DNA from 3 places in the Eubacterium sp. BL-380-WT-2B genome. Region 3 is predicted to be linked to each of the others. Evidence: riboswitches for the same ligand, from Rfam matches in the RefSeq annotation. Region 3 holds a riboswitch; each other region holds the start of a gene.
What was found. Region 3 has a riboswitch for cyclic di-GMP ahead of FYJ53_RS16810 (fibronectin type III domain-containing protein). Riboswitches for the same ligand answer to the same signal wherever they lie in the genome.

Region 1 (5,550 bases), on a different contig from region 3:
CAGAGGCTTGAAATGCGTCCCCATCTCCATGAATATGTCCAGAATTCATCTGAAATCCGGCAACTACATCGAGCGCTTCCGGGCGCTGGCAGACAAATACCAGATCGACCCTGGCCTCATTGAGGTGGAGGTGACTGAGACCATCTTCATCGAAAACAGCGGCTATGTCAAACGGCTGGTCAGCACGCTGAGAAGCGACGGCTTTAAGGTCTCCATCGACGATTTTGGCTCAGGCTATTCCTCATTAAATCTGCTGTCCGAAATCGACGTGGATGTGCTCAAGCTTGACCGCTCCCTCTGCCGGGAGGAAAACCTCTCACCCAAGGAACGGGTCATTCTCAAAAATATTGCCGCCATGGCCAAGGAGCTCGACCTCCAGGTGCTGGCTGAGGGCATCGAGACCACCGGCCAGGCCGAATTCCTGAAAAGTATCCAGTGCGACAGCGCCCAGGGCTTTTTGTTCGCGAAGCCCATGCCCATGGACGAGTTTTTTAAGAAGCTGGATGGGGAATGGTAGAAAATGCAGGTGTGTTAAAGGGATGATGCCATTTAAAAAACATAAATATTGAGGAAAATAATGCGAAAACTTGAACTTAAAACCGCTGTCTCCGCAGTGCTGGCCATTGTCGCCGGGGCGGTGCCGCTGATTGTAGTGCCGCCCTTTGGGGATACCCTGTATATGCCCAAGCTGATGACCATCGAGGTGCTGGTGTTTGGGCTGCTGCTCTTGTATGTGCGGCCCATTACCGAGTATTTTACCGGGAAGCCGAAAATCCCTCTGTCCGTGAAGCTGGTGCTTTTGTACCTTTTGTGCGTTACCATCACCCTGCCCTTTTCGACAGATGTGATGCTGTCGCTCAAGGGGCGGTCCTTTCGCCTGGAGAGCTACTCCGCTATTTTGTTTTATGGTGTTTTAATGATGCTGGGCGCTTTTTTCTATACCTTTAAGCCCTGGCATGTACGCCTTTACGTGGTGGGGGTATCCTGCGTGGCGGTTTACGGCATCTTCCAGAAATTTGGTCTGGACTTTCAGCCACAGGACCCTCTGATGTACGGCGGGCCAGGCGCTTCCTACGCCACCATCGGCAACCCGAATTTCCTGGGTTCCTTTCTGACACTGGCGCTGCCCATACTCATCTATGCTTTTATCAGAGGCCCAAAGGCTTACCTGCTGCCCTGCGGGCTGGTGTATTTCTGCCTGTTGTGCACCAACACCAGGGGAGCGTGGATCGGCAGTCTGCTGGGCTTTGCGCTGCTGGGGGTGTTTTTGCTGGGCGAGCGGGAAAACCGGCGCCGTTTCGCGGTGGTGAGTGGGGTGTTTGTGCTTTTAACCCTTGTTTTTCTGTTGGTGAACAGCGGCTTTGGCGCGCGTTTTCTCAGTGTCTTTGCCGATCTGTCTAAAATGCTCAGGGGCGATGACTGGGAAAAAGGCGGTTCTTACCGGCTTTTTATCTGGTCAAAAACCCTGGAGCTCATCCGCATGCGCCCGCTGACCGGTTTTGGCATCGAGACCCTGGGCCAGGTCATGGGCCAGTATTTTGAAAAGGATATTATCAGGGTGACCAGCCGCCACCTGGTCATCGACCGGGCACACAACGAGTACCTGCACATCGCGGTGAGCAGCGGTATCCCCGCAGCCCTCAGCTATCTGGCGTTTGAGGGAACGACGCTTTACCGTGGTATTAAAAACTGGCGCCGCTCGCCCATGCTTGTGCCGCTTGTCTGCAGCATCGCTGCCTACATGGCCGCCGCCTGCTTTAATATTTCCGTGGTAACTGTGGCTCCGGTTTTTTGGATATTCTGCGGAATTGCGGTGCGTTTGAGTGGTGAAATTCAATCGAATTTGAATATGATTTAAGGAAACAAAAATTGAAAAAATTTTGAAAAAATTTAGTATTTTACCCAAATAGTACTGTTTTTACCATTTGTTTAATGCTGGTGGTAAATGAAACAGCATTTATAATAACTTATCGCTATAAGAGAAGCGTAAAAAGCAGATTTACATATTTTTAAGAGTGTGTCAACGTGTATGAATAGTGATTGACAGGAAACTTTCGGAATATTTAAAAGTAACTGGTTTTTATAGTTCTTGACAAATGTCCGAATCAGTTGTAGAATAGAATTGTTCAAAAGGCAAAGCGGTGCGAAAGCCCGTGGCGCAAAACTACAGGGTCTACGTCGGAAGCTCCAGGCCGATATGACAGCCAGATGCCACAACCGGTAGATGGCCGAAAACCCCTGTATGGTTTCCGGCTATTTTTATTTTTTGAGTAGCCTTTAACAAAAAGGACCGCTGGAGCAGGCAATCACTCTGTTTATAATCGTCATGGCGCGGACGGTTAAAATAAAGGTTTATATTTAAAGGTAAACAAGAGAACATAAAAGGAGAGATGTAAATGATTCAGATGATTAATAAGCTGAAGAAAAACCAGAAAGGTTTTACTTTGGTAGAATTGATTGTAGTATTGGTTATTTTGGCGATTTTAGCAGCGTTCACGATTCCGGCGATGTTGGGGTTTGTGAATGATGCGAAAGAAAAAGCAGAGGTATCAAAGGCGAGAGAAATTTATGTAGCTGCACAATCAGCCGCGACAGAAATTTATAATACTACTAATGCAGCTCCAGTATGGACTGCTGCTCTTGCGAATGATAAGACAGATGCTTTTCCTTTAAAAGTACAAAAATTAGTTAAAGATGATATTCCGAATTTTGCACCAGTTACAACTACCCCTGGTACTAGTGGTCAAGTAAATGTTACAATGGATACAGGTGACAGAGCGGCTATTGTAAAAAAAGTCGAATACATGGGGGCAAATGGAAAATTGATTACTATTGAAGAAAATGCTTCAGGTGGTTCAGTTACTATAAAATAATATTATATTTAAGGCCGAGCTTGCAGCGCCGCAGCCGGCCTTTTTCCCCATCTTTTCAGGCGCTTTTTTTATTGCCGGAAAGAAAAGAGAGTAGTTGACAGTTGATAGTGGATAGTTATGGAGCAAATTGCTTTTGGTAATTTGTACATGAACGATCAACTGCCCATTATCAACTATCAACTAATTTAAAATTGGTTTAAATGCTTTTCTGCCTTAAAAACAAGATTCTATTACTTTTTCAGTAGATGAGCCGTTGTGTTTTTAGGATTTCTGGAGGGGTTTTTCAATGGAAAAATTGAGAATGGAGAATGGCAGAGCAGGATTCCGATTTTCTGTGCAGGGGGCAGGAAGATGATTTTTCTAAAACGAAGATTAAAAAACAGTATTCGGTCCCGTTCGGGCTTCACCTTGGTCGAATTGATTATGGTTTTGGTTATTCTGGCTATTCTCGCAGCCTTTGCCATCCCCGCCATGCTAGGGTTTGTTGAGGACGCCAAAGGAAAAGCCGCCATTGCCGAGGCACGGGAGGTTTATGTGGCGGCACAGGCGGTAGCTACGGAATACTACAGTAATAATAATTCAAGAATAGAAATTCCTGAAAAAATCGCAGAGTATTTAGCGAGTGATTTTGGAATGAGTAAAGACGAGCTTTGGTTTAAAACAGACTCTTTCGATGATGGGGAGAGGCATGATTTAGCTTCTGATAATAACGCGGCTAAAACTAATCGTATTTATGTAATGCTTGGTAAAAAAGGTACTGAAGATGAGGGGAAAGTTCGAGAAATTCAATATTTAGATAAAACTGGAAAATATATTGTAATTATTTCGGCAGGCGGCTCCGCCGAAATCACAAAAATAGAAAAGAACTAAAACCTGTATCCCGAAAACCCAAAAACTAAATTAGTAAGAACAAAAGGAGCCTGTCCATGATTAACCGTAAACTGGAAAACTTAATCAAAAGCGTTCACGGCTTCACCATGATGGAACTCATCACTGTCATTGTCGTCATTGCCCTGTTGGCTGTGATCATCATTCCAGGGTACCTCCATTTCATCGGCGACGCCAAAAAAGACGCGGTGGTGGCTGAGGCAAGAACCATCTACCTGGCGGCCCAGATACGGGCAACGGAGTTTAAATCCGCCGAGACAGCGGAAAACCCTTACCGCATTCCGGATGCCAATGACCTGCGGGATCTGGTGGGGCCGGATAACGTCTATGAGGGGGTTACAAAGCTGACCATTGTGGACGATAACCGTGACGGCACCATTGATAAAATTGAGATGATTAAAAATAACATCAATGTTATAATTGAACCAGGAAAAAATGTGGTTGTCGATGGAAAGGTGAGAACTGTTTATTCCAGGGATGATCAAAAGTAAAATGTATGAATTCACACATAAATCCTGGAGGTTTCGCTTTGTATGATTCTTTATCTTTGATATATTTTGTGCTGTATGCCTTTGTCTTTATTTTTGGCTGTATGATTGGCAGTTTTTTAAATGTGGTGGTCTACCGGGTGCCCATTGGCATTTCAGTCGCCAAGGGCCGGTCTTTTTGCCCGAACTGCGGCAAGCCCATTGCGTTTTATGATAATATCCCCCTGCTCAGCTATCTGTGGCTGCGGGGAAAATGCCGGAAATGCGGGGCGAAAATCGCGCCACGGTATTTCTTTACCGAGCTGTGCGGCGGGCTGCTGGCCCTGCTCATGGCCGGGCATTATGATTTTGGCCTTCAGGCGGTGGTGGGGTTTGCGGTAGCGGCCATTTTACTTGCAGTTACCCTCATAGATTTTGACACCATGACCATCCCCAATGGCCTGGTGATCGCTTTGATAATCCCTGTGGCGGCCAGCTACTTTGTGTTTCTGGAACCCAGTCTTATTTCCCGGGTAATCGGTGTGTTTGTCATATCGGTGCCCATGCTGGTCTTATCACTGGTCATTCCCGGCGGCTTTGGCGGCGGAGATGTCAAGCTCATGGCAGTCGCTGGATTTCTCCTCGGCTGGCCTTGCACCCTGCTGGCGACCTTTATCGGCCTGGTGCTGGGCGGTATTGTAGGTGTCATCAAGCTTATCCGCAAGAGCGGGGAAAAGCACATGGCCTTTGGCCCATACCTCTCAGTGGGGATTTTGGTATCCATGTTGTGGGGAATGCAGATCATCTTTTGGTATTTGAATTTTTTTGGACTTTAATGAGAAGGTAGACACCCTGGACTTCAACCTTATGAAGCGGCCGGAAGGAGCGATGAGACTTTGCCAAAGTTTAAGTATAAAGCAAAAAACATGAACTCAAAAATAGTAAATGGAATGGCGGACGCCATTGACGAGAGCACGCTGCGTAAGGCTTTGCGGGAAAAGGATGAATTTCTGCTTGAGTGCCGTGAAGTGGACGCTGAGAAGAAAGCTTACAAGATGAAAAACATGGAGCTTTCGGATTTTTCGAGGGAGATAGAGAACATGCTGGCCTCGGGGATTACGGTGATCCGCGCGCTTTCCATTATGATGGAGCGCAACATCAAGCCCAATGTGGCAAAGGTGTATAAAGCCCTTTACCGTGAGGTACAGCAGGGGATTACCCTGTCGGAGGCCATGGAAAACAGCCGGGGCTCTTTTCCCCAGCTTATCATCAATATGTTCCGGGCGGGCGAGTCCAGCGGCCAGATGGCCGAGACCGCGCAC
Region 2 (5,550 bases), on a different contig from region 3:
TCAGGCATTATTATATCATAACGACCCATGCATTAAAACGAAGAATTGAGAATGACCTCAATCCTTCCCTCACTGTCGATTCCCACAACGGCCTCGCCATTTCTCTGCCGCCTGAGCAGCTCTGCGGCAGTTTCCTCTGTGACCAGGCTTCCCGGCAGCAGCACTGGTATTCCCGGAGGATACGGGATAACAAAGCCCGCCGCCGCTCTGCCTGCAGCATCCGCCAGAGGCATTCTCCCAGTTTCCATATTGCAGAGCGCCTGCCAAAGCGGATATTTCTCCTCGTGCTTCCAGAGACTGACAAATCCGACCTGTGGCAGCTCTGTGACCTCCGGGCAGTCTCTGTTCATATCTGCCACTGCTGCCATCAGCCGGTCCAGTTCGTCAACGGCAGTGCCGATTCCTGTCATGGCCAGCACATAATTAAAACCAGACATCTCACACTGGATGTTAAACTCTGTAAGCAGCCGCCTTTCAGCAGCCGTTCCCTGTCCGTCCTTCACCATCAGCAACCATTTGCTTTTATCGTAGAGCTGCTCTTCTCCCGGAGTGTACAGGGCGATGCAGTCACCTGCTCCCACCTGTTTCCGGTAATAATCCCAACGCTCTGCGATTGCCTGAAAAACGGCTTCTCCCTTTTCACAGGCTTCATCCACAGCGTTTTCCACACTCATCATCAGAAGATAGCTGGGGCTTGAAGATTGAAGCATGGCCAAAAACTTTTTGACACGGCTTCTTTCCACCAATGTTCCCTGCATATGCAGCAGGGAGCTCTGGGTAAAAGCCCCTAAAAGCTTGTGTGTGCTCTGGATAACTATATCTGCCCCGCAGCTCACCGCGTCCGGCGGCAGCGCAGCACAAAATTTCAGATGCGCTCCGTGAGCTTCATCCACGATCAGCACCTTTCCCTTTTTGTGAAGCAGCTCCGCTATGGCGGCCACATCACTGACAGTGCCGTAATAGGTGGGATTGACCAGGATCATCCCCTTCACCTCTGGATGCTCCTGCAGCTTTTTCTCTACCTGCTCCGGAGTAATGCGTTTTCCAAAGCCCAGCCAAGCATCGTATTCCGGTTCAAAATAAACACCCTTTACCCTGCCCAAAGCAAGCCCCGCGTAAACAGAGCGGTGACAGTTCAGCGGCACCAGGAGGCTGTCGCCCTCTCTGCACACACCCATGACGGCGCTCTGTATGCCGGCTGTGGTACCGCCCACCAGTATGCAGGACTCCTCTGATCCATAAGCCTCTGCCAGTTTTTCCTGAACCCTTAAAAGAATATCGGAGGGATCATGCAGGTTATCCGCCCCAGGCACTTCTGTTGTATCCAGGGTTGCCCAGTTCTCATTATCAAAGCAAATTTTTCCCTTGTGCCCTGGCATATGAAAGCGCAAAGTCCCTCTGTCACTCAGTTCTTGTAATCTTGTATATAAAATTCGTTTTTTCATGGATTTATTTTATCATAAAATCCGGATTTTTCCCCTTTATTTTTAGATGGATTATTGATATGATAATCACTGTAAAAAAATTCAAGGAGTGAAAAAGATGGCAAATATCATCTCTGTCGATATGACTAACTTTGAAGCGGAAGTGCTAAACTATACGGAAGGCCCTGTCATGGTCGATTTTTGGGCTGAATGGTGTGGCCCCTGCAAGGCTCTTCTTCCGATCATCGAAGAAATCGCCGGCGAAGTCCCTGCAACCGCCAAGATCTGTAAGCTGAACGTGGATGAAAATACCGATCTGGCCAGACAGTTTCATGTCATGAGTATTCCGACCTGTGTATTTTTAAAGGACGGCAGTGAAGTCGAGCGTTTCGTGGGAAGCCGCGACAGGCAGGAATACATTGATACCCTAAAAAATTTATAAGTTTTTTCAGACTGTGCTCCGGGCACGGTCTTTTTTTATCGAACTACTTTTTATTAAATTTTATCTTACAATACAGGGCATTTCTCTTTTCATTCTATTTTTATAACTATTATTTCGAAAATCCTTGAACCTTTTTTGAAAATATGTTACTATGAAAATTATTTATAGATTCCTTATTTTCAGTCATAACTGTCAAACCCTCGGGAGGAACTCCAGATGAACACTAAATACCTCGGGCAGCGGCTTCGCCAGTTCCGAAAAGACGCCCATCTTACACAAAACCAGCTGGCTAAAAAGGCCGGTATTACCCCCACCTACCTCAGTATCATTGAAAGGGGCGCGCAGCTGCCCCGGCTGGAAACCTTTATCAATCTGGCCAATGTCCTGTCTGTTTCCGCGGACGACCTTCTGATGGAGGATCAAACGGAGTCTCGGAAAGATTTGTATCCTTCTTTCTGTGTTCCGTCTGACAACCTAACAGATGAACAGCTCGTCTTGGTTCAGGAAATGATCAAGCTAATGTGTGACCACTTCAAAAAAACAAATCACTGAATTATTTGTTTAAATTCTTGGACAAAACTATAATTGAATATTGACTTCATTCGCATTGTGAGTTATAGTAAATAATATACATCCGAATCATTTTGAAATAGGGCAAAACTACTGAAAGGTAGTGACGCAAAGCCAAGGGTCTAATTCATCTCAAGATGAAACGACAGCCGGTTGCTCGGGTATTAAACTTACTGAATGCAATCTCCCTGCCTTGGTTTATGCCGGGGTCTTTTTATTGCCCCAATCTCACGCAGAGGAGTTAATCACAATGGATAACAAAGTTATTGGCAGGCATATTCGTGAAGCCCGTCTTGATAAAAAACTGACGCAGTACCAGCTCGCGGAACGTGTCCATATTACACCGAATTATCTGAGCATGCTGGAACGCGGCACCCATCTGCCCAAACTTGAAACGCTCATCACCATCTCCGAAGCACTGGAGGTTCCTGTCAGCGCACTTCTTACCGATTTCCCCGTCGAATCCTTTACCAGCCGGATTCACTTTCTGTCCACTGCAATGGAAGGGCTCGATGACGAGCAGTCCAAGATCGTGTGCGATGTCATCAAGGTGATGACTGACGGCTTTAAATTGAAAAAATAAGTAAAAATCCCCGGATCAAATGATCCGGGGATTTTTTAGTTAAAAGTCTGAAGCCGGGTAAAACAAATCGTTTCGCCGCCTCGCCGTATCCAGCATGTTATTGTAGAGTATCTGCTGATACTCCAGAACCTCACGGTCATGGACGGTCGGATCACCCTTTCTGAAGTACTGCCCTTCCTTGTCAATGATCCCTACCGTATTGATGACCGGCAGTGTTTTGGACAGCTTCATTAAATAATCATTGTAGGGTGCCCCCTGGATACCCGCCTGCGCAAGCAGCAGGCTGGAAAGATAGTTTACACTCAGCTTATCCACCTGAGCTTCTGGGATGTCGTAATTTGCCCAGATGACAAAGGGGGTGACATAGCGCCTCTGCAGCTCCTCTGTGCTCCACTGGTCCAGAGGCTTCTGCATGAGCTCTTCATAAAAAGCCTGCTCGATATACGCCTGATGATCGCCAAACATGACCACCAGCGTGGGCTCATCCTGACTGCTGAAATAGTCGATCAGATTTTTAAACGCCGCGTCAGAGCTGCGCATCAGCGATAAATACTGCTCAGTTTCAGGATAACTTCCCTCCATCCCCTCCAGAAGCACAGGCTCCAGATCATCGGCATTCAGCTGGTAACCGGCATGGTTCTGGATGGTCACATCAAAGACAAACAGCGGATTGTCGCCTTTATTTTCATAAAGCTCAATGACCTTGTCATAAGTAGCCGTATCGCTGACCCATTTTTCTCTGATTGTCTGCGATTCCATAAATTCTTCTTCTGAAAAAAACTGCTGAAATCCAAAATTTGGATAAACTTTATCGCGGTTCCAGGCGTTACGCTCTCCGGGGTGGATGGCGTAGCTGCTGTAGCCTTCATGGTTCAGCGTCGACGTGAGCCCGGGAGCCGGACCCTTGATATAAAGCTGATAGGGCCTCGCGTTTTCCGGCAGATAAGCCGTGGTGTTTCCTGTCAGAAAAGCGTATTCGGAGTCACAGGTGCCACCGCCGAAAACCGACACGTAGAGATTCCCTTTAATGGTATTTTCCTGCAGGCTGTCAATGAAAGGCATGTAGTCAATATTGGTTGAAAAATCCCCCACGGCTCGCAGGTCACTGAAAGACTCATTCATAATGGCAATGATATTGGGCTTATGGCTGTCTTTCATTCCAGGGCCGGCAGCGGCTTTTTCCGTTGTCCCACCCCGGCCGACAGCTCCTGTGGTCATGGGCTGCTGTACGTTTTTGATGCTTTCACCCAAAAATGCCAGATCATATCCTTCAGGCTCTCTGACATGTGAGAGCTTGGCATTGACGGTAAAGGTATAAGGATAGCCGTTAACTGGCATATCCCAGGCATAGTAATACCGCTCCACATTGGTCTCGAAAAACAAACCAAAGGTAATGGTCAGGGCTGCAAAGGACGTCAGGCGCAGCCTGCGGCTTTTATATTTATCCCGGACGCGTCTGTCTGCTTTAAAGGCCCAAAACAACAGCGCTGCCAGAACCAGCGCTGCCAGCAGAATCGTGCCGCTGAGCTCAAAGTGATAGGCTGAGGCGACCTGAAGTCCTGTTTTCGCTGAAAACAGATCCGTATAGAGCAGTGTATCTCCTCTGAACAGACGGACAAAGTAGCTCGCCAACCCAAAAATATACAGAAGAATTCCTCCGCCCATCAAGGATGCTCTCATCCGCCCTGTTAAAATATATAAAAAAACATAGACTGCCATACAGCAGGCCAGATTTAAAAACAGGCGGATTCCCTCTGTATCAAAGGGTGCTTCCTGAAATATCTGGAAAATGGTATAAGAAAAGGCTGAGGTCAGAACAAGCAGCAGCACATTCCACAGAGCCGCTGCACGCTCCCTGCACTCTATATTTGAAAAGACAGCCAGACCGATCATAAAAACACACAGCCCCGCTGTGTTCAGGTAACGTTCATCAAACCCCATCATATGATAGCAGAGCGACAGGCTCAGGCTCAGCACCGCCACTGTCGCCAGTGCTGCCAATATTCTTTTTTTACTCGTTGTCAAATTGATTACAGAATCCAAAAAAAACCTCCTGTTCTCTGACTATTATATCATTAAACAGAAGATTTTGTGTTATTTTCAATAGAAATTAAGTTTTATCCTTTTAGCTTACCTTGCCGCCAGCCGGGATTACATCGCCGTCGACTGTTAAAATACTCAGCTTTTTCCCCTTAACAGCGGAAAGAATCATCCCGTTTGACTCCAGTCCCCTCAGCATGACCGGCTTCAGATTTGTACAGACAATAACCTTTTTGCCCACAAGGTCTTCAGGCTTATAGTATTTGGCGATTCCAGAGATAATCTGGCGCTTTTCTGTTCCCAGATCCAGCTGGAACACCAGCAGGCGGTCTGCGTCAGGGTGCTGTTCGCAGGAGATGACCTCTGCGACTTTCATCTCAACCTTGGCAAAATCATCGATGGTGATCAGGCCTTCTGGCACCTCGGCTTTTTCTTCCTTCTTGGCCTGTTTTTCCTTTTTAGGCGGCTGTTTCTGTTCTTGTTCTTGTTTT
Region 3 (5,550 bases):
GCAAAGCCCAGATTGCCATTTTTGGCGTTTGATACATTCTGGTCTACAAGAACCGTATCATCAATATTGGTTTCACTCAGAATCGCTTTTGCCAATATGAGCTCTGAAAGAATGGAATCCTTATCTGGATGAAACTCTCCGCTCACAGTATCTGGAGTATTGGCGCGCTCAATAAGCTTATCCACAATCTCCATGGTTACGCTGTCTCTCAGTTCCACATGTAAATCATCCATGAACAGGGCGTTTGTTTCATCTGCCAGACTGTCGTAAGCGTAGAATTTTATTTCCGAAATTCGGCAGCGCGCATTGGGTGCGCCGGCCCAGTAGAGCGCTGGATTCATCTGAATTTTGACGGGTTTAATCTTTTCATTGATGCGGATACGATAGTATTCTTTTCCATTGGTGCTCTTTTTCGCCTGAACCGCAAAGTCTTTTCCGATGTTCAGATCGTGTGCCTGTCCGGCCTCATCCCACCAGCGGATTTTCATGTAGGCGTTATAAGTGCTTGGCTCACCTTCGCCGCGCACCAGCACAATATCGTTCATTTCATAGGACTGGTCAAATTCTACGACCGGCGCCTGAAGCTTGCCTGACCAGCCGCCGGCATTCCAGCCCCCATAATTCCAATACGAGGTATAGTCATTGTCCACAATATCAAATTTATCATAGGCCTGTTCATAATCACTTTCCTTTAAATAAGGATAAGTGACGTCCTTAATATGGGCGGTGGGCTGGTTAACCTCACCGGCACGGTTGATCAGCTTATAATTTGATGTAACCGGCGGCTCAATGGATTCTGTGGTGCAGGTATATACAGATGATCTTGCCCCTTCACCAATGGCGTTATAGCCGGTCAGGTAAACTTCATATTCAGCCTGATCCTTAAGGTTTTCAATCACATAGCTGGTGTTTTCTAAATTTCCAGCCTTGGTGTATTCACCGTTTCCCTTTTCACGGTAGTAGACATTATATCCAGTAGAATTTTTTTGTTTTTCCCAGTTAACCGTAATCTGGCGGTATCCGCCTTTTAGGGTGATTCCCTCTGGCTGTTCAGGCACTGAGGTTGGCAGAGGTATTCCAATTACAGGCTCGCTGAAGCCGCTTTCCCAGTTTCCGCCCTCTGATCGGTTAACAGACTGAACCGAAATTTTATACTCCACAAAGTTGGTCAGATCACTGATCGTCAGGGAAGTTCCATCCACAGGTGTCAGCACAGTCTCTGCCTTACCGCTTTTGGGGTCTGTATAACTCATTTTAACCTCATAGCCTGTTACATTGCTCTGTGCTTCCCAGCTGACAGTCAGACTTTCATTGCCAGAGGCTACCTGAACGTTTGTCGGGATGCTCGTCACCTGCTCGACTATTTTATCCTTGGTATTATTCAAGAATTCAACCTTTGAAATTTCCGCCAAATTACTGCTCGCCTTATTGGTTTCTTTTACAATGATCGTAACCTTTTTAATCGCAACCTGCCCTTTCAGGTCAATAACAATGGTTGACGGGGAGGCTTCATCTGTCAAAAAGAGATAATCCGCCTGTCCTTGGAGATCGAAATCCACAGATTTTATGTTGTCCAGTTCATCGGTTACCTCAATGGTTCCCCTCTTTGGCGCATTTTCAAGCCCCAGTTCACTGGGGGCAATGCGAAGCTCTGTCGCTATGACTGGCTCCTTCATTACAAGCGGAATTCTCAGAGGCGTATCCTCCGAAATAGTGTTTCCATCTTCCCTTGCAAACTGAACCGCGCCTGCCTGGTCGGAGGCCGTACTGAAAAGTTTTGCAATATCCCCGCTTTTTATCGTCACAGGATCCTTTTCACCTGTTTTGATTTCCACGTTGTCAGGATCTACAATCGGGGAGGTGTCACTGATCTGTACTTTTCCTGAGTCATGGGACACACCCATATTTTCCTGTAAATAGACCAGATCGACAATATCCACGGTTCCATCTCCATTCAGGTCACAGTCCGCTTCAGAAGAACCAAGGCTTTTCATAACCGCATCGTAATCGGCATCGTCAATGCTGCCGTTTTGGTCGACATCGCCTGTTAAAATTGAACCGCCCATAAATTCGACACGTTTGGAGCTTCCCTGGAGACTTACCTGCGCCTGAGCTGGCACTACTCCCTTGTCAGAGACGGTGACAGTGTAGTCGCCAATCGGCAGACTGTAAAAATTGACATTGGCAAAATAAATCTTTGCATCGGGCTTTTGCTCGTTGTAAAGAACGCTGCTGCTGTCCATCTCATTAGAATCTCTGTCAAAAAGCAGTGTCTTATACTGGATACTCCTGCTGCCAAAATCCGTTGTGGCCTTTTCGCTGACGACATCCTTTAAAGGGATTTCCTTGGACGTACCGTCGCTGGCTGCCAGCGTCAGGACTGCTGTTTCTGACAGCTTTGTTCTTGGTTGGCTAAAGTGGATTTCCACCTCGATATTTCCCACCAGGTCAACAGACGCTCCTGCATAGAGGGCACCCGCCTCTTTCTTTTCCGGCTGAGGCTCAGAAGACTCAACTGCCTCAGAAGATGCCTCCTCCACACTTTCCGCGGTTTTGTCCACTTCCTGATTTTCTGTCACGGTATTATTCTCTGTTATTTGGGCTGAAGGCTCCTGTCCCGCTTCCTCCGCCAGAATAGATACCGGAAAGCTCGCAAACAGCATAACAACTGACATAAAACAAGCTAACCATTTTTTCATGTTTTTTTCCTTTCCTTCTCTTATATAAATACTCCCAGTCTTTTGCCGCTCATCTTATTATGCTCGTACAAACAAAAAACGACTGCGAAAGGGCGCAGCCGGGCAGTGTCCATCGATGAGGATGGATTTCCGTAGCAGCTGGCTGCCATTACCGGTTACCGGTTTTAGGCCCTTTAGTTTTGCGTCTCTGCCTTTCAACAGATTTGCCCTTTTTACGTTTTAAAAACGTTATTAAATTAAAATCACTATAGACTATGTCTCATTATAACAGGCACGATTCGCCGCGTCAAGAATCATTGATTATTTCGCAATAAAAAGATAAAGACCAGAGTAAAAAGCTACTCTGGTCAAAAATATAAGCTACGACTTACTCGTCTTCAGGAATTGTGTTTAAATCATTAAAATCCATGTAATTTCCGGTCACAATGAAATATACTGTTTCAAAAATATTGGTGGCGTGATCGCCAATTCTCTCCAAATGACTTCCAATAAAGGAAAAACTCATGGCCTGGAGCGCCATCTCTGGATTTTTGTTGATTTCTGCAATACAGTCACTGTGCAGGGTATTGTTCAAACGGTCAATTTCATCCTCATATCGGACCACATCGTCCATTTTACTGATATCCTCATCGATATAAGCCTGTATGCACATTTTCAGCTGGTCTTCCACCATCTTCGCCATCTGTGGAATATTATCGAGCTTTTTGTAGTATTCCTCCTTGCGCAGACAGATCACCTTTTGGCAGATATTAACCGCTAAATCCGCGATTCTCTCAAGGTTTGTAATAATCTTATAGGTTGAAGAAAGCCTTCTCAAATCTCCCGCAACCGGCTGCTGTCTTGCAATAACCTCGCTGACGATCTGCTGAAGCTGAATTTCCTTCAAATCCACGATATCATCTCGGCTGATGACACTCCTGGCCAGCTTTACATTTTGTTCTTCCAGCGCTGTAATTGAATCGGACAGCATCCGTTCTGCCTGGGAAGACATCAGCAGAATTTCATTCTTAATGGTTTTTAATTCTTCATTATAAACTTCTCTCATTATTCGCTCCTTTATCAACCAAATCGTCCGGTAATATAATCCTCAGTACGTTTATCTCCCGGATTCATAAAAATGGTGTTAGTTTCATTATACTCAACGATTTCTCCCATAAGGAAGAATGCCGTTCTGTCCGAGATTCTGGCTGCCTGCTGCATGGAGTGTGTTACGATGATAATCGTATAATTCTTTTTAAGCTCCTCCATAAGATCCTCAATTTTTGAAGTAGCGATGGGATCAAGGGCAGAGGTTGGCTCATCCATCAGAATAACCTCCGGCTGCATGGCGATGGTTCGGGCAATGCAGAGACGCTGCTGTTGTCCGCCGGAAAGGCCAAGAGCCGATTTGCCCAGACGGTCGCTGACTTCATCCCACAGCGCCGCCCCCACCAGGCTGTCATGGACAATTTTATCAAGTTTCTTCTTATCTTTCAAGCCCTGGCATTTTGGTCCATAGGCGATATTGTCATAAATACTCATCGGGAACGGGTTAGGCTTTTGAAAAACCATGCCCACCTTTGTTCTGAGCTGAATAACATCCGTATCTTTTTCATAAATATTTTTGCCGTCAAAATTCAGCGTCCCTTCAATACGGACAGAGTCGATTAAATCGTTCATACGGTTCAGGCAGCGCAAAAATGTAGATTTACCACAGCCAGAAGGACCGATAAAAGCGGTTACTTCATTCTCATAAATATCAATATTGATCTTCTTCAGGGCCTGAAAATCGCCGTAATATAAATCCAGATCCTTCACATCAAATTTTTTCTTCTTATCCATTTTAACCTCGTCTATTTTTTATGGGCAACATCCAGCTTGTCCGCTGCCAGCCTCGATAAAATATTCAATACAATAACGATCAATACAATGACAATGCCAATGGCACAGGCCAGCTCAATGTTTCCCTCTTCCTTAGCCACATAGTAAGCCTGAACCGTCAGTGTGCTTCCCGGTGAAAACAGCGTTCCTGGGATCTGCGCAACGGTCCCTGCCGTCAGCAGCAGCGCTGCCGATTCGCCAATTACCCGGCCAATACTCAGGAGCACCGCGGTCACAATACCAGGAACCGCTGAGGGCAGCACGACCTTAAACACCGTCTGAAGCTTCGTCGCGCCAAGGGCCAGGGAGCCTTCACGATAACTGACCGGAACAGTCTTAAGGGCTTCTTCTGTGCTTCTTATAATAACCGGAAGCAGAATAATCGCCACTGTTAAACTGCCTGACAGTAAAGATATCTGAAATTTCAGGGCGACAACGAAAAACGCCATCCCAAAGAGACCAAAAATAATCGACGGAATACCTGAGAGACACTCTGTGGCAAACCGGATCGCGTTGACCAGTCTGCCGGGCTTGGCGTATTCAGTCATGTATATGGCCGCCAAAATACCGATTGGCAGCGCAATGATCAGTGACAGAAACACCATATACAGTGTTGTGATAATATTGCTGAAAATGCCACCGCCAGGGTTGACCACCTTCAGCTTGAGCGTACTGCCGCCATCATCGACCAGCTGGGCAATTTCCTGCAGCGATAAATCTGCCACGTCAGCGCCATCCACGCTTTCCAGTACATAGTCTGTTTTGACCGCTGTGCCTTTGCCGGTTGTGTCCTTCGTGGCGTTTAAGCTCGAATCTTTTTCGATATAACTGAAAATCACCTGCTTGTGCTGTTCGTTTCTCTTTGAATAGTCGACCTTCATAATGGCCGCCCCTAAGGACTCGATATAAAGCGGCTCGCCATCCGGCGTTTCATATTTTTTGTAGTAATCCGATTTTGACAAAAGATCCGCCTCATTGATCGAGAGGGGAA

Region 1: linked by a shared signal. The riboswitch ahead of FYJ53_RS01490 (type II secretion system protein) and the one ahead of FYJ53_RS16810 (fibronectin type III domain-containing protein) in region 3 are both predicted to bind cyclic di-GMP.
Region 2: linked by a shared signal. The riboswitch ahead of FYJ53_RS11535 (helix-turn-helix domain-containing protein) and the one ahead of FYJ53_RS16810 (fibronectin type III domain-containing protein) in region 3 are both predicted to bind cyclic di-GMP.

The regions. Positions count from the first base shown of each region.
Region 1 covers NZ_VUMP01000001.1:336,827-342,376, forward strand. Annotated here, with positions in the region: gene FYJ53_RS01480 (EAL domain-containing protein) at 1-517, shown strand, start outside; gene FYJ53_RS01485 (O-antigen ligase) at 578-1,858, shown strand; cyclic di-GMP riboswitch class I at 2,123-2,216, shown strand; gene FYJ53_RS01490 (type II secretion system protein) at 2,397-2,873, shown strand; gene FYJ53_RS01495 (type IV pilin protein) at 3,225-3,743, shown strand; gene FYJ53_RS01500 (type IV pilin protein) at 3,800-4,252, shown strand; gene FYJ53_RS01505 (A24 family peptidase) at 4,291-5,064, shown strand; gene FYJ53_RS01510 (type II secretion system F family protein) at 5,125-5,550, shown strand, end outside.
Region 2 covers NZ_VUMP01000005.1:229,794-235,343, forward strand. Annotated here, with positions in the region: gene FYJ53_RS11520 (aminotransferase class I/II-fold pyridoxal phosphate-dependent enzyme) at 33-1,445, opposite strand; gene trxA (thioredoxin) at 1,543-1,866, shown strand; gene FYJ53_RS11530 (helix-turn-helix domain-containing protein) at 2,083-2,418, shown strand; cyclic di-GMP riboswitch class I at 2,510-2,597, shown strand; gene FYJ53_RS11535 (helix-turn-helix domain-containing protein) at 2,687-3,019, shown strand; gene FYJ53_RS11540 (LTA synthase family protein) at 3,059-5,062, opposite strand; gene metG (methionine--tRNA ligase) at 5,145-5,550, opposite strand, start outside.
Region 3 covers NZ_VUMP01000008.1:159,989-165,538, reverse strand. Annotated here, with positions in the region: gene FYJ53_RS16810 (fibronectin type III domain-containing protein) at 1-2,699, opposite strand, end outside; cyclic di-GMP riboswitch class I at 2,830-2,917, opposite strand; gene phoU (phosphate signaling complex protein PhoU) at 3,067-3,744, opposite strand; gene pstB (phosphate ABC transporter ATP-binding protein PstB) at 3,759-4,520, opposite strand; gene pstA (phosphate ABC transporter permease PstA) at 4,532-5,550, opposite strand, start outside.